Regions from separate parts of the Tigheibacillus halophilus genome, predicted to be linked through region 1. Evidence: riboswitches for the same ligand, from Rfam matches in the RefSeq annotation. Region 1 holds a riboswitch; each other region holds the start of a gene.
The links. Region 1 has a riboswitch for thiamine pyrophosphate ahead of thiW (energy coupling factor transporter S component ThiW). Riboswitches for the same ligand answer to the same signal wherever they lie in the genome.
Positions count from the first base shown of each region.

Region 2: another riboswitch for thiamine pyrophosphate. It lies ahead of thiM (hydroxyethylthiazole kinase); the one in region 1 lies ahead of thiW (energy coupling factor transporter S component ThiW).
Region 3: another riboswitch for thiamine pyrophosphate. It lies ahead of ACFSMW_RS18265 (YkoF family thiamine/hydroxymethylpyrimidine-binding protein); the one in region 1 lies ahead of thiW (energy coupling factor transporter S component ThiW).

Region 1 covers NZ_JBHUIZ010000003.1:396,244-400,878, forward strand. Annotated here, with positions in the region: gene thiE (thiamine phosphate synthase) at 1-502, opposite strand, end outside; gene thiD (bifunctional hydroxymethylpyrimidine kinase/phosphomethylpyrimidine kinase) at 610-1,440, opposite strand; gene thiW (energy coupling factor transporter S component ThiW) at 1,616-2,107, opposite strand; TPP riboswitch at 2,185-2,294, opposite strand; gene ACFSMW_RS02525 (TolB family protein) at 2,349-3,053, shown strand; gene putP (sodium/proline symporter PutP) at 3,239-4,635, shown strand, end outside.
Region 2 covers NZ_JBHUIZ010000009.1:49,340-53,974, reverse strand. Annotated here, with positions in the region: gene rplM (50S ribosomal protein L13) at 1-219, opposite strand, end outside; gene tenA (thiaminase II) at 473-1,162, opposite strand; gene ACFSMW_RS10935 (Lin0512 family protein) at 1,255-1,617, opposite strand; gene thiM (hydroxyethylthiazole kinase) at 1,666-2,466, opposite strand; TPP riboswitch at 2,625-2,726, opposite strand; gene truA (tRNA pseudouridine(38-40) synthase TruA) at 2,814-3,566, opposite strand; gene ACFSMW_RS10920 (energy-coupling factor transporter transmembrane component T family protein) at 3,594-4,391, opposite strand; gene ACFSMW_RS10915 (energy-coupling factor ABC transporter ATP-binding protein) at 4,388-4,635, opposite strand, start outside.
Region 3 covers NZ_JBHUIZ010000016.1:73,106-77,740, forward strand. Annotated here, with positions in the region: gene ACFSMW_RS18255 (ABC transporter ATP-binding protein) at 1-602, opposite strand, end outside; gene ACFSMW_RS18260 (ECF transporter S component) at 599-1,177, opposite strand; gene ACFSMW_RS18265 (YkoF family thiamine/hydroxymethylpyrimidine-binding protein) at 1,158-1,778, opposite strand; TPP riboswitch at 1,884-1,991, opposite strand; gene lipA (lipoyl synthase) at 2,022-2,975, opposite strand; gene ACFSMW_RS18275 (lipoate--protein ligase family protein) at 2,986-3,801, opposite strand; TPP riboswitch at 3,910-4,017, opposite strand; gene ACFSMW_RS18280 (response regulator transcription factor) at 4,441-4,635, shown strand, end outside.

The DNA.
Region 1 (4,635 bases):
CAATGGGAAGTTTAGGATATTTGGAGCGAAGGCTTTCCACCCATTTTGTCCCAGTCACTTGTTTGGCATCTTCCTTGCTTGTCGTCTGATAAATTGGACCTGCGCCAATATAATCAATGAGCGACAAGGGACTGACAGCCAGTTCGGCATCATTGAACACCGATAACCCTATTGCCAAATTTGGGTGTTTCTCGCGTATCTTTGCTGCGGAAATATCATCCTGCCCAATATGAACACCATCCACTTGTAATAATTCGATCAAGTCTACATCATCGTTGATGAAAAATGGTATATCCTCGTTATAGCAGATGTCACGCAGTTTCATTGCCATTGCTATCTTCGCTTGTCCTGTCAGCGAGCCTTTTCCTTTTTCGCGAAATTGAAATGCAGTAATACCTCCAGAAATCGCTTCCCTCAGAATTTGTTCCGGATCCTGTTTTATGCAATTTTGTGTACCCATAATGAAATATTTTCGTAACCATTCTTTTTTGAAAAGTTTCATGATATTCTCCTTACTGTTTCGCTAGAGTACCTTAACGGGAGCTTATTTGCCGTGAAATGTGCGGCAGTCTGATTTGCCAAATGATATATATCATTGGCTTTCTAGTATTATAAGTCCTGGATGGTTTCTCTTTCATGGAATAGCATTTCCTCTCGTGCTGCCCAATGGTTGGTTGGGCCGTTGCCATTGCCGATATCAAAAGAATTCCTTATTGCTGCTGTAACAAACATTTTGGCTTTGCGTACAGATGTCAAGAGTGGCATGCCCTGGCTTAAAAATGCTGTTACGGCTGCGGAGTAAGTGCATCCCGTACCATGTGTATTTTCTGTTTCAATTCGTTTGGCAGTGAAAGTGTGCATTTCTTTTCCATCATATAAAAAATCAACTGCGTCACCTTTCATATGTCCGCCTTTTATCAGCGCAGCGCCGGCACCGTATTTATCAACAAGCAGTTTTGCCGCTTCCTGCATATCTGTTGTGGTTTCGATTTTCTTTCCCGTTAAATATACGGCCTCGTGTATATTTGGCGTAACCAATGTTGTCAAAGGAAGCAGGTGGTCCCTTAGGTACAGACGGGAATTTTCCGCAATCAAGGCATCACCACTCGTGGCTACCATCACCGGGTCCATCACATAAGGAAAATGGCCTTCTTGCAAATATTGTGCGACTGCTTGCATCATTTCCTTATCGGCGATCATTCCGGTTTTTACTGCATGTACCGGCATATCTGAAAAGACACTGTTTAATTGACTGCTGAGCATTGAAAGCGGTATATGATGTAATTCCTGTACGCCTGTCGTATTTTGTGCGACCACAGAAGTGATAACCGACATGCCATAACTCTTCAACTCTTCAAACGTTTTTAAATCGGCCTGGATTCCTGCCCCGCCAGTAGGGTCTGTCCCAGCGATGGTAAGCGCGCAAGATACTTTTTTCATTTGATTGCCTCCTTAGAAGCCACTAGTCAAGTTCCGTCTATGTAAGCCGCTTCCCAAGTTGCAGCTCCAGCCGACAGCTCTTACGGAAGGCTTCAGATAAAAATTTATAAAATTTCGCTTTGCACTACGCAAGCACAATGGGATATATACACCATATCTTTGAAATGTGTATCTATTAATGGGGTGGGAAGATTGGGCTTTTCCCTTTGAGTCTTGAAACGATAATCAGGCCGATACATGCCCCTGTCACGCTGCTTACGAGGAAAGATGGAACAAAAAACATGGCGCCATCATTGCTGCCTAAAAACAGCTTGGCAAATGGTACGGAAAGAAAAGCGCCAATGATACCAGTTCCAACTATTTCGCCGGCGGCAGCCCATATGGCATGGTGGAATTTCCTCGCAAGCAGCCCTGCCAGCAAAGCACCAATCATACCACCGGGAAATGCTATCAGCGTGCCAATACCAAGCATGTTGCGGAGTAACCCGATCATAAATGCGATCACAACTGCTGGGAATGGTCCGAGTGTCACTGCGGCCATTACATTTACCGCATGCTGCACTGGATAGGCTTTTGCTATGCCAGCGGGAAACCATAATAACTGTGAGCCGATTGTTCCAATTGCAATAAAGACGGCCATTGTCGTGAGTAAACGTGTTCGGTGCAAAGACAACCTCCTTTCCGGGCGCAAAAAAGCCAGATTCTGTGAGAAGAACCTGGCTTGTGTAAGCTGAAATAGCATGGACTACTGTCCGACTACTTCCCTCCGCTGGTATTAACCAGATCAGGTTCATAAGAGTCGGAAAGCTCGGTGCTTTCCTCTCAGCCCGCTTAGGGCACCCCTAGTAGTATTACAAATATTCACTTCTTTTTTAGGATAACAAAAGATTAGCAGTTTGTCATGAGAAATGGATAGTATCATTGAAATAAGTTTTTCGCGCTGCGCCTGCCAAATGATTTCAGCAGTGAATTACCATGTCATTCGAGACGATGATCCTTATCGGCATTTTACCGGTGTAGGTGACAGTATCTCCATCTCGCCAGATGATCAGACAATCATCTTCTCTTATTATGTAAACGGCAAACAATCCATATACAAGGCCGATATTGATGGCAAGAATGTAAGCAGAATAGTCGTTTCCAAAGATGAACAACTGCAACGCCCTGTATTTGCGAACGATGGAAAGCATATGCTATATCTTGCCAAATCTGCAAACGGTGTAAATGAGTTATATGTAGCGGACGAAAACGGCAGGGAAGTGAAAAAAGTGGGGCCTGCTGATATGCATGTGGCAGCAGCAGCTTTCGCACCTGATAGCAAACAAACCTATTACGTTGGAATGGATGCGAAGGCGTACAGTAAATTATATGAGACGGGTGCCGAAAATGAAGGAGCTCCACAAGAAGACTTTGATATCTACGTTGTTGCACTTGATGGGGGACATAATGAGCGATTGACAACGAGACATGGTTTTGCGCTGTCAGATCTTCAGGTATCTACAGATGGAAAGCTGCTTTATTACAGCAGTTTTAATGGCGAAAAGCAAGAGGTGCATGTCTTAGAGCCATTTCCAGTAGGGCAATGTAGTGTTTTTAGCATATGTAAAAGCTGAAATAACACTGTTTTCTTCGCTGTAGCTGACTAAAGAAGGTGAAAGGGGCATATATTTATCTGTAGAAAGCAATTTACCGAACGTTGCGAGCATCGTTATATATGTTGTCGAATCTGACGGGGAAAATTTACTAACCTTACAGCTTTTATGCTATTCTATAAGTATTCAAAAAAAGGGGGAAGAAGATGACAGATTACACATACCAATTACTGGCTATCATCATTTATTTGGCTGGCATGCTGGCAATTGGCTGGTATGCGTATCGCCGTACAGCCAATTTGACAGATTATATGCTTGGCGGCAGGTCACTCGGCCCAGCTGTAACAGCGTTGAGTGCGGGAGCCGCTGACATGTCAGGCTGGCTGCTGATGGGGCTTCCCGGCGCCATCTATGTATCTGGACTCAGCGAGGCTTGGATGGCAATAGGGTTGACCATCGGCGCTTATTTGAATTGGCTGTTTGTCGCGCCGCGTTTGCGTGTATATACGCAAGTATCGAGCAATTCCATCACCATCCCAAGTTATTTAGACAGCCGATTGAAGGATAACTCGAAAATCCTGCGAATAGCTTCCGGACTAATCATCCTGGTTTTTTTCACTTTCTATGTTTCATCAGGTATGGTAGCAGGCGGAGTCTTTTTTGAAAGCTCTTTCAATATGAGCTATCATGGCGGTTTGCTTTTGGTTTCGGCTGTAGTGATTGCTTACACGCTTTTTGGCGGCTTTTTGGCTGTGAGCTACACGGACTTTGTACAAGGACTAATCATGTTCTTAGCACTTATTCTTGTGCCGCTCTTCGGTTTCTTTCTAACGGGAGGTTTTGGCGAAACAACCGAATCTATTCGTTCGGTGAACCCGCATGCTTTCAGCTTGGTTAAAGGAGTTTCTTTTGCTGCTATCATATCATCAGCAGCCTGGGGACTCGGCTATTTTGGACAGCCGCATATCATCGTCCGCTTCATGGCTATCAAATCGGTAAAAGAAACGAAGCAAGCCAGAAGGATCGGGATTGGCTGGATGGCGTTAAGCTTGATTGGAGCATCTGCGACTGCTCTGATAGGCATCGCGTATTTTAAGCAACATCCGGGTGCTTCGTTAAGTGATCCGGAAGCGATTTTTATTGCGCTGGGTCAAATTATTTTTCACCCATTTATCGCGGGGGTTCTCTTGGCAGCAGTGCTGGCAGCAATCATGAGCACTATTTCTTCCCAATTGATCGTTACTTCATCCGCTTTGGTGGAAGATCTGTATAAAGCCATCATCAAAAATGATGAAGATGATAAGAAGTACGTGTTCTATGGCAGGATGGCCATTCTGATCATTTCATTGATTGCGATGTATTTCGCCTGGGAAAAAAATGCTACCATATTGGACCTCGTCAGCTTTGCCTGGGCCGGTTTCGGAGCAGCGTTTGGACCGACTATATTGCTTTCACTGTACTGGCGCAAAATCAACTCTATCGGTGCGCTTTCCGGAATGGTTATCGGAGCGGTGACGGTTATCGTATGGGGGAACATCGAAGCATTATCTTCCACCTTGTATGAAATCATTCCGGGTTTCATTTTAAACTTTATCGTTACTAT
Region 2 (4,635 bases), on a different contig from region 1:
TTTGTCGCTTAGTTTATGACCTGTCAATTCCACTTTTTCAGCATTGATAATGATCACATTGTCACCAGTATCAGCATGTGGTGTATACGTAGGCTTATGCTTGCCGCGAAGAATTGCAGCTACTTCGCTTGCCAAACGTCCAAGACGTTGACCTTCAGCGTCGACAACAAGCCATTTGCGTTCTATATTAGATTCATTAGCCATGAAAGTTGTACGCATGGTAAGTTACCCTCCAAATTAAATTCGTTTCAGTTGATTATTTCTATTTTCAACATAATTAGTTTCCGGGGCTAATCATGGATTTAGAAATAAAATGCCATAAGCTATCATATAACAAGCAAGGCGCGATGTCAAGTTTTATAAAGATTTTCTTTCTTTTGCAAAGGGTTGAGGTTGCTTCCTGTATATCCTGACCTTTTACATGTTTGAAAACCCTTCATATGTCCATTCAAAGACGATAAACAGTCGATATTTAAACAGTAGTTTTTGTATGCTCTCTTTCCGATAGCCACGTTTCAAAGCTGTAAGCCATCTCCCAGAAAGCGAGTTCGTATTCCTTGGATAAGATAAACTGTTGCTTTATCTTTTCTTTTTCAGCATTACTTGCTTCACTTGCTAGTGTATCTAACAAGTCGATCATTTCCTGCGTTGATTCCTGAAACCAATCACTTGCATACGTTTGTATCCAGTTTTCATAGATTTTTTCCTTCGGCTTAGCCTCTTTGTTTTTTAACCCTATATCTGCATATAGCCAGTAGCATGGAAGCATGGAAGCAACGATCTGTGCAAGACTGCCGGACAAAGCTGCACGATACATGTGTGATGTATAAGCATACGCTGTTGGAGCCGGTTTAAAGTTTTTGATGTCTTCGTCTGTAATATGCAAAAGCTTTGCATGTTCCTGGTGAACGGTAAGTTCTGCTTGTGCAGTCCTCCTTGCTTTATCAGCTAATTTCGCGGCGACACTAAAATCATCTGCATGCGCTGCTGCAAATGCATGTACCTTCCCATAATGCTTAAGGTAATAGATATCTTGCATAATATAGTTTTTAAATGTACTTAGCGGCAAATCGCCGCGGACAATTCCTTGGACAAATGGATGATGCAAGCTTAATTCCCAGCTATGTTTGGTTGCTTCCCTTAAGATTTCTGAAAAACGCATAAAAAATGCCCCCTTATTCGTTTATTTGATAAAAACCTTTGCCATGTTCGCCGGCTTGTCATGCCGCCAGCATAAACGTAACCAAAAATGAATCAGTAACCCACTTCAACAACAGCGTTCACAATATACATCAAATCATTTGTATCTTGTTGCTCTTCGAGAAAAATGCCGCTCGTTGTGGCCAAACCGCCTTCCAGTACTTCAACTGACACCGTGCCATATGGAATCATCTGCTTGATCTTTTCTTTATCCAGTTTGTTACGGTCTCTGGGAATACCAAGTTTTACATTCACTTTCATTGCTTGCAGATTTCCATTCGGAAGTATCTTCTTCATGCCTGGCATGGAATTATAATGAATGGCATCGATCACAGCCCTTTCTGCTGCTACATTAACATCCTGCCCGTGCACATCAATACCAGTACCGGTTTCAATAAATAAAAGCGTTTCCATCATTGCTTCTTCCTCCTTTTCAATGCGTAGTCAGCCAGCTCTTTACCGGAATCAAAACACTTTCCTTTCTTCTTCCATTTCCTGTATGCGTTGATACCCCTTCACCTTCTCTTGGTCCAAGGCGTACAACTGATCAAGCAATGCTGGAATAAAAGTCCCTGGGCCTTCAGCTGTTTTCATTGCCAGCTCTGCTGCGATACCATAGCTGGCTGTGGCCCAAACAGCCGCTTCATACATGTCTTGAGTGACACTTGCAAACGCTCCGACGATCGATGTTAGCAGGCATCCGCTTGCAGTGATGTTTTGGAGCATTGGATGGCCATTATCACAAAGGGTCCTTCTCGAACCATCCGAAATTACATCTGTTTTTCCAGTTGCAATGACAATCGTTTTATATTTTTCAGCAACCGCAGCTGCCACATTAGGATCATTTTTTTCAATTGGTGAATCAGGTCCTTTCGTCTCTTTCAAAACATTTCCTAACACAGCAATCTCACCGGCATTTGCCTTGATAACTGCCAATTTCACAGTGCTTAATATTTCTGCAATGACTTCGGTTCTAAAAGTAGTTGCACCAGCAGCGATAGGGTCCAATATGACAGGCACCCCTGCATCATTAGCTGTTTTACCTGCTTTTAACATTGCTTCAGCCCGATCCTCAGTCAGTGTGCCCAAATTCAGTACGACCGCATCGGCATGACGTGCCATTTCCTCCGCTTCTCTTGGAGTATGCGACATAGCAGGCGAAGCACCAATCGCTATCAATCCGTTTGCTGCAAAGTTTGTTGCAACCTCATTTGTAATGTTAAAAATGAACGGGCTGTTTTCTCTTATTTTGGCAATATAATCCATGTTCAACCACTCCTCAAATGAATGTTTAATCAAGAATTCATGACGACAGGACAGTTTCAATAAGTCATCTGTTACAAAGCCTCACCAACCTTCCTGCGCTTGAGTAGAAAATAAAAAAACACCCCAGAAATGGAGTGGTTTATGATACAAGAATAGTATACATGCCATCTCCACTTTCCTACGCTAGTTCGAACTAGATCAGGTTCAAAGGGATCAAGACGCTGTCTTATCTCAGCCAAATGGCACCCCTAGTGGACTGTTTTATTTATTTGTCTTTACTTTACCTTATTTTCTGAATGATGCAAAGTAAAATGATTGCTAGTTTTAATTTACAGCAGATTTACAGATCATTTTACCCGATCATACACGACATGCCACAAATATAACCCCTCCGGTGGTACAGTCTTGCCTGCCAGGCGACGATCCTTTTTTGCAAAAAGATCTGGTATATCTCCCGCTTCCATATTACCCTGCCCGATATCCAGCAATGTGCCAACCAAAATGCGTACCATATTATAAAGATAACCGCTCCCCCGGAAGATGAAAATAAGTTCATTGCCATGCTCTTCGCAGGAGACTTCAAACAGCGTTCTTTCTTTACTTCCTTTTGCTGTTGATTTGGCAGAGGAGAAGGTCGTGAAGTCGTGGGTACCTTCAAAACAGCTGCAGGCACGCTGGACTCGCCCTACATCTAATGTATAAGGAAAATGGTAGGCATAATGACGCTTGAATACATCTGGTTCCTTGGAGCGTGAAACCACGTAATGGTATTCCTTCTCCACCACATCAAAACGGGCATGAAAGGTATCTGGTACACGCATCGCATCTTTAATAAAGATATCATGAGGTACCATGGCATTCAACGCTTGTTTCCAGCTTGCTGCAGACATGATGTTATCCGTCTCAAAATGGATGACTTGGCCTAGCGCATGTACACCACTATCAGTTCTGCCGGAAGCGTAAATGCGAACGGGTTTCCCCTTGTGTATCTTTGTCAGCACCTTTTCAATTTCTCCTTGTACTGTTCGCTTTCCCGGCTGGATTTGATAGCCAGCAAAACCGCTGCCATCATAACTGATCACACATTTGATTTTAGACATGCCTTTCTTTCCTCCTGCAGCAATCTTTTATGATCTTACAAAAAATAATACAATGATAACGGCGATAAATAATATATATATAGCAATATCTATACCGCTTATCTTCAATTCCCGCAGTTTAGAGCGTCCTTCTCCCCCTTGGTACCCTCTTGCCTCCATCGCCATGGCAAGCTCCTCAGCACGCTTAAATGCACTGACAAACAAGGGAACTAGCAACGGGACAACCGCTTTGATCCGCTCTTTGATCGGACCCGTGCGGAAATCGACACCTCTGGAGGCTTGCGCCTTGGATATTTTTTCTGTTTCCTGCATTAAGGTGGGAATGAACCGCAAAGAAATGGACATCATCAGGGCGAGCTCATGCACCGGGAATTTCACTTTTTTCAGAGGACCTAGCATGACTTCGATGGCATCGGTAATTTCGATCGGCGTTGTCGTCAGGGTCAACAGCGAAGTGACGACAATCAACAAAAAGAAACGCATGGAAATAGCAAAGCCCTGTATGATGCCCCCTGTATACACTTTGAATGAAAATATTTCAAACGCTACAGCCCCCTCCTTCGTAACAATCAGATGCAGTAAAAAGGTAAACACGATCAGAAACCAAATTGGCGTCAGCCCTTTTAAAATGTAACGGATCGGCACACGTGACATCAGTACACTCAACACAGCGAATATTGTAAGCAACGCATAGCTTGCAAGGTTATTAGCAAAAAACACAAAGATGACGAAAAAGAAAATGATCGTTATCTTTGTTCGGGGGTCGAGCCGGTGGACAACTGATCTTCCAGGAACATATTGGCCGATAATCATCATATTATTCATTGCCTGTCCCCCTTTTTCACAATCGCACAAATTTGCTCTGCCAGCCGACCTGGCGTCTGGTGTTCGAAAGGAAGGTCAATTGCAAATTTTTTCTCGAACTGATGGATGAAAGAAATGATTTCAGGGACATCCAAATGGACGGCATTCAAAGCACCTTCCTGGGTCAATATCTCAGCAGGAGCACCTTCCATATACTTTCTGCCTTTGTTTAAAATCAATACGTGGTCTGCGTATTTCACCGCGT
Region 3 (4,635 bases), on a different contig from region 1:
ACGATAAGGGAACAATTCGTTTTCTGTTGTAATTTTTTAATGATCTGAAGCACTTCATTGGTTGCGACTGGGTCTAGATTGGCAGTCGGTTCATCAAGTACTAGCAGGGCAGGTTCCATTGCCAGAATACAAGCCAATGCAAGTTTTTGCTTTTGGCCGCCGGATAAGCTTGCGATCGTAGATGTTTTGTAAGCTGACATGTCCACAAGTGCTAAGGCATGATCTATTTTTTGACCGATTTCTGCTGGAGGTGTGCCGATGTTTTCCAATCCAAATGCAATCTCATCATCAACTTGCATCATGCAAAATTGTGTTTCTGGATCTTGGAAAACGACACCGACCAATTGAGAAAGCTCGCCAGGAAAGAAAGCTGCTGCGTGTTTTCCGTCAAATAGAATTTCACCAGCCATTTGACCGTCCAACTCTCTTGGGAATAGACCGTTCAAACATAGTGTCAAAGTACTTTTTCCAGAGCCGCTCGGCCCAAGCAGAAGCAGCGTTTCGCCATGTGCCACCTCAAAGCTTATGTTGGATAATGTCTTATGATTTGTGTGATTTTCAAACTGCAACTGGAGCTGGTTAATCTTTACTAATGGGTTCATGCTGCATTTTTCCTCCGATATACTTTTCCTAAAGCGAAACTGTCCAGTACGCCGGTTTTAGCCAAATTGTCACTGATAGCTTTACCGATCAAGCCGGCAATCAACGCGCCGCTGATCATGCGGGTAGCCAGCATAGCCATGACATACCCTGTTTCAAGGACAGCATATCCGCTGACAAAGTAACCGTAGACAAAACTGGTCAGGGCGGAGCCGACTCCGGCGGACATTAATACCCATATGTTATAGCTGCGCCATCTCGTGATGGCGAAAGCTGCCTCTGCACCGATGCCTTGGACCATGCCAGTAATGATTAACATCGGTCCGGTTGCATTACCTATCAGCATTTCGACCATGGCTGCAATCGTTTCTGATAAAAAAGCAGCGCCGGGTTTTCGAATGATATAAGCCGCTATGGTGGAAACAATGAACCAAATACCAAAAATGAAGTCATAGCCAATGGGCCCGAAAAAACCTACCAATAACTTCCCTAAAGGTAAAAAGGCAAGATAAACAACTGCGAAAACAACAGACAATGCAGCCATGACGACAATTTCTTTAAAGCGCCATTGTTTCATCTGCGGACCCCCCTTTTAAAGATGGGCTGTTGGCTGAAATAGTCACTGTCATGACAGTATGGCTGGACCCCGATGCAACTGTCTGGTTGAAAACTTTTTCCAGACCATCAAATATGTGTAAAGCACTCCCCCTCAGATATGTAGAGTAATGAGCAGGAGATACATGGACGTATGCTTTCATCGCGTCAATCTGCTTATAAATCATGTCCATATAATGCACCCCTCCAAGTGGATACAAGGAAAATTTGGCAGATACCTCTTGCTGGATATTTTGAATGGCTTGCAAGTTTGCAGGTTCATCATCTTCAGCAAGGTAAACATCCCCGGCAGCATCCCCCGGGCAGCCGATAGAGTAGGTTGCCTGATAAGCGATATGTTCGCCTGTTTGTGCCGCGATTATGAAAATGGCTTTGGATACATCAAATACGTGAACTGCTTTGCCGCGGATGGTGGTCGTCACATCGTCCGTTCGCATCCACACTTTTGTGGAATCCACCTTCTCAAGTGTTCCTAAAATGATATCGATAAATTGGTTGCACATCGGGTGTAATGAAAAACTTACTCCCACGATTTCGCCGGAATGACATGCTTCGTTTGACATATTATATACCTCCTGTTTTTTGCAGAAGAGAACTGTACACGTAAAAAAATGCATTCGCGAGGAATGCAGTAGTTTAGTAGATGGGTATAAGTGATAGATTTATGCCCATGATTGACTACGCTTCCCCACGCTGGTATTATCCAGATCGGGTGCAAAGGGTCGGAACAAAATGATTGTCCTTCTCAGCCGTGTACAGCTCCCCTGGTGTCATTGAATAGATTTTTTTAAAAGAAAAAGTTTTTGTCAGAACGTAAAATCAATTGTTTCATCGGTTTGTTTTTCATAGCCCTTCATATATTGGATCCGACGTTGCGCTGACCCGCGATTGACTTGTTCATCAGCATGATAAGAAGATCGGACAAGCGGGCCGGACTCACAATGACGGAATCCCTTTTTCAAGGCGATCTCCTTCAGTTCAGCGAATTCATCCGGATGATAGTACTTTTCCACAAATAAATGCTTTCTGGTAGGCTGCAAGTACTGGCCAATCGTCATAATGTCAACACCATGAGCCAGCAAGTCATCCATAGCCTGGACAATCTCTTCTTTTGTTTCACCCAGGCCAAGCATGATGCTGGATTTCGTTGGTGTGTGCGGTGCAATCAATTTGACACGCTGCAAGAGTTGAAGTGAACGATCATACTGTGCCTTTGCGCGTACGCGTTTTGTCAAACGACGTACTGTTTCGATATTGTGGTTGAAAATATCCGGCTTGCTGTTCATTAGCGTATATAAACTTTCATAATCACCTTTCATATCTGAAGGTAAAACCTCGATAGTGCAACCTGGATTCTTCTGTCGGATGGCGTTGACCGTTTCAGCAAATACGGCTGCGCCTCCATCATTCAAGTCATCCCGGGCCACAGCTGTGACTACCACATGTTTGAGCCCCATGATGGCGACAGAGTCTGCCACTCTGTCAGGCTCGCCCCAGTCCAATTCATTGGGCAACCCTGTTTTGACCGCACAAAAGCGGCAACCGCGTGTACATGTATCACCAAGGATCATGAATGTTGCAGTTTGCCGTTCACTCCAGCATTCATGGATATTAGGACATTTCGCTTCCTCGCAAACCGTATGCAATCTTTTTTCACGCATTAATTTTTTTAAGCCAGTATAGGATTTGTTCGTATTTAATTTAATTTTTAACCATTCCGGTTTGCGAATGTATTCCTTTTGCTGCACCATGATGTTCACCTCTGATTTTTTATTTGGCGTCCATGAGCGTTCCGAGAAGATAGTTAGATTTTGCAAGAGAGTGCACTTCCTCCCATTGCGAATTTGTTAATACGATGGGGCGAAGAGATATATCCAGGCCATGTTGGAAACCGGTATAAAACGCTTGCTTCACTTCGCCGTAAGAATGCTTTTTTAGCTTGATTTGATCCATCGTGATCGCTTTTTGAATGAACTGGCTTTTCTTCTTTTGCCGTACTGCTTCAGATGGAAAAGCAAACAAATCAAATAGCATATGTGCATTGATGCTCATAGGAATGGATCCATGCTGGAGCAATGTGCCTTGCTTGCGGGTTTGTGCATTTCCAGATATCTTTTTACCTTCAAAAACCATTTCATAGTAAGCGGTCTTTTCAAAACATATAGCAGTAATGTTTTTATCACGTTCTCTCCCAGGTGTTGCATAGCAAGCTGCTATTCCTAAGTTTCTGTAGCCCTGAAGCACTCCTTTTGATAACACATGATAAGCTTCTGTAATTGACGTTGGGATGGCATGATGGTTTTCAGAGATGACAATGCTGTATGTAAGCTCATTGTCGTGCAGAACAGCACTTCCGCCAGTCAGACGCCTAACAAGCTGGCAGCCATGTTTTTGCAATCCATCGAAATCGATATATTCCATTTTTTGAAAGTGTCCAATGGACAGGCTTGGACGAGACCAGCCATATAGCCGCAATGTCGGGGGAATGCGTCCCTGGCTGTGCCATCTTAATAAAGCTTCGTCCAGAGCCATATTGGTAGCTGCGTCGTGTAATCCACTATCCAAAAAACCCCATGTTTCTGTCACTGTTCCTCACCTCCCTATTTGATAAGCTGCATGTTGGATTTATGTGTTAATAAAAAAACTGCATTTCTTGGAAGAAATGCAGTCATGTCAGTTAATCACTGGTTTAATAAATACAAGACTGCACTTCCCCACGCTGGTATTATCCAGATCGGGTGCAAAGGGTCAGAACGTAATTGTTCTTCTCAGCTAATCATACAAGCTCCCCTAGTGCGAATTTTACCGTATGCAGTTTTCTAAATTTATCATAACGAGATTTGAATGGAATGTAAAGGAAAAGATTGAAAAATATACTATCTTCAGAGGAATTGAATGTCAGGCTGCACCATATAAAAATCAAATGTGAAAATGATGAAACCAAATGGTAAAAGGGAAAGTATATAAGGGGAGGAAGGCAGGTTTGGAAAAAGCAAAGTGACAGGATAATAAATTTGGTATGACACTATAATGAGCTTGGCTCCCCATATCTTCGTCCGTGTTTATGTGCTTGTCAGCCTGTATTATAATAAATAGGGAGTTCATATTCAGTTCATAAATTGATTGTAAGATACTATCAGTCACACAGGAAATGGACTTAGATTCGGTTACTATAACAAAGTACGTTTGAATCGTTCGGTATTTTGGATAAAGGAATGGATGCATATGGCGAAAATTTTAATCGTTGACGATGATGTGCATATAAGAGAATTGATAAAGCTGTTGTTGCGCGATGAAGGGTTTGACGTATACGAAGCGAGTGATGGCGTCGAGGCTTTGGCAATGCTGGAATCTATTAAGGCTGATATGGTCATATTGGATATCATGATGCCGAATATGGATGGCTGGGAGCTATGCCAG